2 regions of the Paenalkalicoccus suaedae genome follow, and region 2 is predicted to be linked to the other one. Evidence: riboswitches for the same ligand, from Rfam matches in the RefSeq annotation. Region 2 holds a riboswitch; the other holds the start of a gene.
What was found. Region 2 has a riboswitch for glycine ahead of FLK61_RS09850 (ACT domain-containing protein). Riboswitches for the same ligand answer to the same signal wherever they lie in the genome.
Positions count from the first base shown of each region.

Region 1 (4,435 bases), 340 kb from region 2:
GATTTTTTCACGGTAATGCCAATAGAAAGGTCGATTCATAAGCTTTTTGTCCTCTGCTTCTGATAACTGAACCTTAATACCTTGTGCATCTCGCTCGCACAAACAATCGTACGCATGAAAATAGCGATGGATAAAATCTAGCAGGTTAGTTTGCGTCATGTCTTTCCTCCTCTAGCAAATGAGATAGATGCTCGAGTCTGAGCTTTATTTCGCTAGTTGAACGCTTCTTAGTGAATGTTTGCGTCATATAGGACTCTATGTCCGTGCGCGCTACGTCCTCTAAAATAGTGTCGACTTCACCTACGACGCCCTCAAATAAGCCAATTTTTTTATACAGTAATGATAATAGGTGATCCTCGATCGTTTCTTTAACTGCGACATGGACGACCGTCACATCTTTAGATTGACCATGCCTATGGAGTCTTCCAATTCTTTGTTCGATCCGCATTGGATTCCAAGGAAGGTCATAGTTTATGAGTCGGTTGCAAAACTGAAGGTTTACTCCTTCGTTCCCTGCTTCTGTAGCAATCATGATTTGTGCACGATCTTTAAAAACCTGTTTCATCCACTCTTTCTTTCCTCGTTTAAAACCCCCTCTAAAAGGCACGCATATATACCCGGCTTGGGTTAAAAATGCCTGTAAATAAAGCTGGGTTGCACGATACTCCGTAAAAATAAGTACTTTATCAGACCCCCAGCTTTTTATCTGATTTAACACTTCCTTAGCCTTCGCGTGATGGTCTACCTGCTGCATAGCTGCTAACAGCTCCTGAAGGTCTCCTGTATCTTCTAGCTTTTCTTCTTTTAGCGCTTTGACCATGGTTGTTAATGCGGCAAATTTACTTGAGCACCACTCCCGTCTCAGAGTTAAAGAGAGGAGTGAGTTAACAGCTTGTAAGTCATCAAGCTTTTCATAGACCTGTGTCTCTTCGGGCGAAAAGTCAATTAACGTTGTCGAGACAATTCGTTTCGGCCACTCTATAGAGGTATCCTTGCGCCTCGTTCGTATCATCACGCTTTTAACTAATGCTTTCATCTGGTCATCTGTTAACGATTTTTCGTGAGAAGCAGAGAGAAGACCTGGACGTAAGATAGATACTAAGTGGATTAATTCTTTTACTTTATTTTGCATAGGTGTTGCAGTTAACAATAAACAAAATTTCTTTTTTAGTTGCTGAACAAATTGATGATTTCTAGACTGATGATTTTTAAGCTTATGAGCCTCATCGATAATGATCATGTCATAATTAATGGCTAAGATAGCCTCTCTATTAGGCTCACGCTTTGCAAGCTCCATAGAGGAAATAATAATATCGTACGTCTCCCAATCTACGCCTTTTCTCTTCTCATAAGCCGGCAATAAAAACTTTGTGCGAAGCTCTTCTCCCCATTGAGAAACTAATGAGGCAGGGCAAAGTATCAGAACCTTTTTCACAATATTTCGGTGCATATACTCTTTTAAAATTAATCCTGCTTCAATCGTTTTACCAAGCCCAACCTCATCCGCTAACAAAGCGCTTCCGTTTAATTCAAAAAGGACACGCTTACAGGCGTCAAGTTGATAATCATGTAAGGTGACATTTGGCAAGTGTGATAAAGAGACGATTCCATCAAATGGGAGGTTATGTAGCGCCTCGTTGATATCGTAAGCTAACGTAAATTGATCCCACGTCGTTATAGGATGCTGGTCTGTCAGTTTTTCTGACAAAGAATCTTTAAGTAGTACATCAATCATGATAACGCCTCCACTAATCAGAAAATGCAAAAAAAACAGAATGTATCTTGCCTTGAAATTACGTTCAGTGATACGATGTATATAGTATGAACCAAACGAAAGAAATTTATGTAAATATTTGCGAATGACAATAGGGGGAGAGGGCGACTCATCGTAGTCGACGCCGAAGGAGCAAACGGAGACGTGAATCTCTCAGGCAAAAGAGACTTCTATTGGACGCAACTCTGGAGAGCATCTGGATACTTAGCAGAGCACCGATGGGGAAACCTTTATGAGGGAAACTCTCAGGTACAAAGACAGAGACACACTACTTTTTAGGGGTGTCTCTGTCTTTTTTTGTGCAAAAGATGCTTTTATCACGTGAAATTGGTTTTTATTTTATGGAGGTGCAAGAATGACGTTAAAGCGAACGCCACTTTATGATGAGTATAAACGTGTTGGTGCAAAAACAATCGATTTTGGTGGTTGGGATTTACCGGTTCAATTTTCTTCTATTAAAGAGGAACATGAAGCAGTTCGAACAAAGGCAGGCCTATTCGATGTTTCTCATATGGGAGAGGTTGAGGTGAAAGGGTCTGGGGCGATTACGTACTTGCAAAAAATGATGACAAATGATGTTAGTAAAATGAAGGATAATCAGTGCCAATATACAGCTATGTGCTATGAAGATGGTGGAACAGTGGATGATCTTGTGATCTATCGTCGCTCGGAAACGGACTTTTTATTAGTGGTGAATGCCTCTAATCAAGAGAAGGATGCGCAGTGGCTAATAGACCATGCAACGGAGGACGTAGAAGTAACAGATGTATCCGATAACTATGCGCAGTTAGCGCTACAAGGGCCCATGGCGGAAAAGGTTGCAAATCGTTTGACGGATGAGGAGTTATCAGATATTTCCTTTTTCCGATTTAAAGATCACGTGACCCTTGCTGGTAAAAAAGTACTTATCTCTAGAACAGGATATACAGGTGAAGATGGTTTTGAAATCTATTGTCACCCTCAGGATGCGACAGAGCTTTGGCAAGCGCTTCTAAAAGAAGGTGAAGCGGAGGGACTTGTTCCTTGTGGTTTAGGAGCACGTGACACGCTCCGATTTGAGGCAAAGCTTGCCTTATATGGTCAAGAGCTCTCTAAAGAAATTTCGCCACTTGAGGCTGGGATTGGATTTGTTGTAAAAACAGAAAAAGAGCCTGCTGCTATTGGGCAGAAGGCATTAAAGCAACAAAAGGAAGAGGGGCTTCAAAGAAAGCTTGTCGGAATCGAGATGATTGACAAAGGAATTCCAAGAACCGACTACGAGGTTTATCACAATGATAGACAAATTGGCTTTGTCACGTCAGGCACGCAGTCTCCTACTTTGCAAAAGAATATTGGGCTTGCATTAATTGAGACGGTGTTCACAGAGCTTGGAACGGAAGTAGACGTGCAGGTTCGTAAAAAGCGTTTGAAGGCAAAAGTTGTCGCTACACCATTTTATAAGCGTGAGAAGAACTAAAGAGGAGGATCATCATGAATCGCTATCGATATTTACCACTAACTGAGCAAGATGAGAAAGAGATGCTGCAAACTATCGGAGTATCAAATTTGGATGAATTATTTGAGGATATTCCAGACAGCATCAAATTTAAGGGTGATTTAAAGCTACAGGAAGCTTTGGACGAAACCGCACTTGTTAAAGAGATGAGCCGTCTAGCTCAAGCAAATACGCATGTCAAAGAGTTCCCCTCGTTTTTAGGGGCTGGTGTCTATGAGCATTATATTCCTTCTGTTGTCAATCATATGCTACTGCGCTCAGAGTTTTTTACAGCTTATACTCCTTACCAACCGGAGATTTCACAAGGAGAGCTACAGGGGATTTTTGAATTTCAGACGATGATTGCTGAATTGACGCAAATGGATTTAGCGAACTCCTCTATGTATGATGGTCCGACAGCTTTATCAGAGGCAGCAATGATGAGTGCTGCTGAAACGAAAAAGAAGACGATCCTTGTCTCAAAAACTGTTCATCCCGAAGCGCGTCAGGTGCTTAAAACGAATGCTTCTGGCCAGAGCTTAACGGTTATTGAGATTGACGAAAAGGACGGACAAACTTCCCTTGAGGACTTAAAGGCAAAATATAACGATGACACTGCTTGTGTAGTCGTTCAATATCCAAACTTCTTAGGAGAAGTTGAAGATTTAGCAGCGATTGAGAAAATTGCTCATTCTGAAAAGAAGAGCCTCCTCGTTGTTTCCTCCAATCCTCTAAGTCTTGGTGTTTTAAAGCCGCCAGGAGCATTTGGTGCAGATGTAGTTGTTGGGGATGCTCAGCCGTTCGGAATTCCGATGCAGTTAGGTGGACCGCACTGCGGCTATTTTGCTGTCACCAAAAAACTAATGCGGAAAGTACCAGGTCGACTAGTTGGCCAAACGACAGATGACCAGGGACAAAGAGGTTTTGTGTTAACTCTGCAGGCACGCGAGCAACACATTAGACGCGAAAAAGCGACTAGTAATATTTGTTCAAATCAGGCGCTTAACGCTCTTGGTGCTTCTATCGCTATGAGTGCAATTGGGAAACAAGGCTTAAAAGAAATGGCGATGCAAAACATTCAGAAGGCGAATTATGCCAAGCGTGCGCTTGAAGCGGCAGGTATACCTGTTGTGACAACGGGGGCATTCTTTAACGAGTTTGTCATTGACGTGAAGCGTTCTGTGAAA
Region 1 covers NZ_CP041372.2:1,495,969-1,500,403, forward strand. Annotated here, with positions in the region: gene FLK61_RS08115 (YqhG family protein) at 1-159, opposite strand, end outside; gene FLK61_RS08120 (DEAD/DEAH box helicase) at 146-1,735, opposite strand; glycine riboswitch at 1,860-1,954, shown strand; glycine riboswitch at 1,958-2,037, shown strand; gene gcvT (glycine cleavage system aminomethyltransferase GcvT) at 2,130-3,230, shown strand; gene gcvPA (aminomethyl-transferring glycine dehydrogenase subunit GcvPA) at 3,245-4,435, shown strand, end outside.
Region 1: it holds a riboswitch for glycine, as region 2 does, so the genes downstream of both, gcvT (glycine cleavage system aminomethyltransferase GcvT) here and FLK61_RS09850 (ACT domain-containing protein) in region 2, are expected to answer to the same signal.

Region 2 (4,435 bases):
CAAGCTCTCCATTAGGTGTCGTTAATGAACTACTACCAATTTTTAATACGATTCGTTCCACGAATCATCCCTCCTAAAAATAAAAAAACCTCGCCCTTATAAAAAAGGACGAAGAGATCTCCGCGGTACCACCTTTGTTGGTTTAAAACCCAGCTTAAAGGACAATTAACGCTTGCCGCACGATTATGATAAACTAGAGCAGGTTCGGTATGTGAGGCCTTATAGATCCTTGCAGCCTGTTGGGATCTACTCTCTTAAAGACAGTCATACCTACTATTCTCTACATAATAATATTACCTTATTATTTATACTTTTAGAGGTAATGTCAAGGAATAATTGCACAATTCTAAAAACAATTTAAAGAGGGGATTATGGATGCAAACGACTGTAAAAAAGCGTGATACACTTCTTCGAATGTTATTTATTTGTTTTGGAGCGCTCGTCTTATTTGGCCCATCGTTCCTGCTATTACTCACGCAGTGGATATGGTTTAGTCATGATTCTATTTGGTTTGTTGGCGCGCATTCCTCTTCATATATTTTACTTACAGCAGGATTTTTGTTCTTGCCAATTGGACTTTTAGCTTATTTTTATTTTAGAACGAAGGTAACGATACACATGCTAAGAGGGTACACCGTTTATTTAGTAGTGAGCTTGATTGGATTTATTTGCTTAAGCGCGGTCGCGCTTAATTCCTATTACTACATTACGGATCGTGGCATCACCTTTTCATCCATAAGCATGGTTGGAGAAAGGGAGATTCCTTGGAGTTCGATTGACACGCTTGAGGTGTGGATGACGGAAGAGACAGATGCGCAAGCAAATCACTACGTGTTAATGAGAGGGGAAGAGCAGGTATATCGATTTGAGGCGACGTCCTATACGAATCGCCATCGCGATCGAATGTTTAGAATGGTTACACTTACGCGCGGAGAAGTGAAATTTGTATACGAAGAAGAGGGAGAATAGCGCTCCCTCTTCTGTTTAGTTAATTAATGATTGAAGTGGTGCAGGGATTCGGCCACCGCGATTAATAAAGCGATCAGATCCGAATGGATTCATCGCAATAATCGGAGCACGACCTAGTAATCCGCCGAACTCGACCATGTCACCTTCTTGTTTACCTGGCACAGGAATAACGCGCACGGCCGTCGTCTTTTTATTGATCATTCCAATAGCCATTTCGTCCGCAATCATTCCAGAAATAGAAGCGGCAGAGGCGTCACCTGTGATCGCGATCATATCAAGACCAACAGAGCATACACACGTCATCGCTTCTAGTTTAGAAAGGGTAAGTGCGCCATCTTCGATTCCTTTAATCATACCGTTGTCTTCACTAACCGGAATAAATGCTCCGCTTAAGCCACCAACGTAAGAGCTCGCCATGGCGCCACCCTTTTTGACAGCATCATTCATTAAAGCAAGTGCTGCGATCGTACCGTGCGTACCGACACGCTCGAGTCCGATCTCCTCAAGAATTTCCGCCACGCTATCGTTCATCGCATTTGTCGGTGCTAATGAGAGATCCATGATACCAAATGGCACCTCTAAGCGTTCTGCTACCACTCGTCCGATTTGCTCTCCTGCGCGAGTGATTTTAAATGCTGTCTTTTTGATTACTTCTGAAACTTCGCCTAAGTCTGCATCAGGATAACGACGAAGCGCATGCAAGACAACGCCAGGACCAGAGACACCTACGTTTAACACAACTTCTCCTTCACCAGCACCGTGGAAGGCACCAGCCATAAAGGGATTATCTTCAACAGGGTTACAGAATACAACAAGCTTTGCATTCGCGATTCCGTTTTGATCTTTTGTCAGCTCCGCACCTTCTTTAATGATTTCCCCTAAACGTTTGACGCCGTTCATGTTGATTCCGGAACGAGTTGTCGCTACAGAGACAGATCCGCACACGCGGTTCGTATCACTTAGGGCTTCTGCTAATGCATCTAGTAAGACAGTGTCTCCTTTAGTTTCGCCTTTATGAATAAGCGCACTGAATCCACCGATAAAGTCTACTCCTAGCTCACTTGCAGCCTTATCTAGCGTTTTAGCAAGTAAAATAGCATCCTCTCTCGTAGCACTACCTAGTAGTTCAGCAGCTGGCGTGATGGAGATACGCTTGTTGACGATCGGAATACCATATTCGTCTGCGACTTGCTCCGCCGTTTTTGTAAGGTCTTTTGCATAGGACGTTATCTTTTTATACACAGCATCTCTCATATGCTCTTGATCATGTGAGATACAGTCTCGTAGGCTGATACCCATTGTTACCGTGCGAATATCCAGCTTCTCCATTTGAATCATGCGTATGGTTTCTTGAATTTCTTGAAATGCTAAGCTCATAGTATCCTCCTATTAAATGCGGTGCATAGAGCCGAATAGCTCTTCTCGTTGCATGTCAATTTTAAGCTTCATCTCTTCACTAATTGTATCTAGATTATCGTGGAGGCGGTGGAAATCCTCTACGTCCGAAATGTCGATAAGCATCATCATCGTAAAGAAGTCTTGTAAGATCGTTTGAGAGATATCAAGCACGTTTACATCATTCTCTGCAAGCATCGTTGTTACTTTCGCTATAATACCAACCTGGTCTTTCCCTACTACTGAAATTACTGCACGTTTTTGTTCCATTTTGCTGTCACTACCTTCTCGTTTTAATATGAAGTCTTCTTGATGCACAAAAAAAGAGACAAGGGTTGTCCCTAATCTCAACAGAAAAAAACCGGCTCCATGCCGATCGTTTCTGTCCTTGTGCCTGAGATTATGAACCCTTCGGCGTCGCTTAGATGCGAACTCTCCAGAATTTGCTCCCGCAGTAGTGACCCACTGCGCTCATCGCTCGTATTAATTTAACTAAACGTATCAGTTTTCTAAATGCTAGTCAAGGGAATGAGAAATTAATATCACTGTAATAGCAACCATTATAAGACCGTGATATGATCAAGTTATTGTAACTGACAGAGGATGATCAAGGTGTATACAAAAATCATAAAGGTATTGATTGTAACAATACTTGTATTGGTGGGATTATTTATGTACGTCTATCTTTCCATGGATTCGTCTTCTGAAACGACGTGGGAAACGCATGAATCACTAGAGTCCGCTGGATTTAATCCGGCAGCATTAGAGCAGGCTCGTAACTACTATGAATCATTAAATTCGACGGCTGCTATGGTTATTTATGAAGGCAAAGTGTTGTTCTCATGGGGAGACGTCACGAAGAATACAAATGCCCATTCCGTTCGCAAAAGCTTTATTAGCGCCTTGATCGGCAACGAAATAGAGAGAGGGACGTTAAGTTTGGAGCAAACGCTCGAGGATCTTTCCGTCGAGGACGATACACCCCTTACTTCTTTAGAAAAGCGGGCTAATTTGAGCCACCTGATGACCTCAAGCTCTGGCGTGTACTTGCCAGCAGGAGAAGAGTCGTTTGGTATGAGACTCTCGAGACCTGCACGAGGAAGTAATTTCCCAGGACAGCACTACTATTATAATAATTGGGATTTTAATGTATTAGGCACGATTTATAATCAGCAAACCGAGAGAGATGTGTTTGAGGATTTTTACGAAAACATAGCCGTTCCTTTAGGAATGGAGGATTTTAGTTTATCCAATACGTATTATAAACATGAGGACCGTCGCTCTAGGCACCCTTCTTACTTATTCCGTATGTCGGCGAGGGATATGGCACGCTTCGGACAATTGTACCTTCAAGAAGGGGAGTGGGAAGGAGAACAGCTTGTTTCGAAAGAATGGATCAAAGAGAGCACCTCGGCTCAAAAAACCGTCCCCTCTAATTCCGTGTTTGACTACGGGTATTTATGGTGGGTCTCGACAACACCACCATATAGTGATTTAGGCTTATACTCGGCAGTAGGCAGGTATGGACAATCAATCGACATTGTTCCAGAGCTTGATTTAGTGTTTGTACACCGAGTTGACTCCACTACTTTGACACATCAATTCACGCGCTCCAGCGTAAACGAACTGCAGCGACTACAGCTGTTGCAGTTAATATTAGATGCCAGAAGATCCTAATAACAGGCAGGAACTGACCAGGAGAGAGGTTGGTTCCTGTTTTTTTGGTTGGGGAAGGGGCTTCGATGTTTTTTTGTCGGATACGCGATTAAGGTGGAAATTCACGCAATTCAGGAGGGTATTCGCGCAATCAGCACCGAAATATGCGCAGACAGAGACGAAATTCGCGCAATCAACAAAGTTTCACTATTAATACCAGTCAATACCCTCTATAAACCCCACAACAAAGCCCCCCGCACCAAGCGAGGGGCTCACATTTACCTTTTTACAACTATCAAACCGAACTCGCCGGAGGTTTATACGGCGCTCCTATCTTACCGATTACAATATGACCATAAGGGATTTTATTTAATACATAGACAGTTCCGATTGATAACAGTGTACTAAACACAAA
Region 2 covers NZ_CP041372.2:1,839,823-1,844,257, forward strand. Annotated here, with positions in the region: gene proB (glutamate 5-kinase) at 1-61, opposite strand, end outside; gene FLK61_RS09840 (hypothetical protein) at 376-969, shown strand; gene FLK61_RS09845 (PFL family protein) at 985-2,346, opposite strand; gene FLK61_RS09850 (ACT domain-containing protein) at 2,359-2,634, opposite strand; glycine riboswitch at 2,737-2,814, opposite strand; gene FLK61_RS09855 (serine hydrolase domain-containing protein) at 3,037-4,041, shown strand; gene FLK61_RS09860 (acyltransferase family protein) at 4,316-4,435, opposite strand, start outside.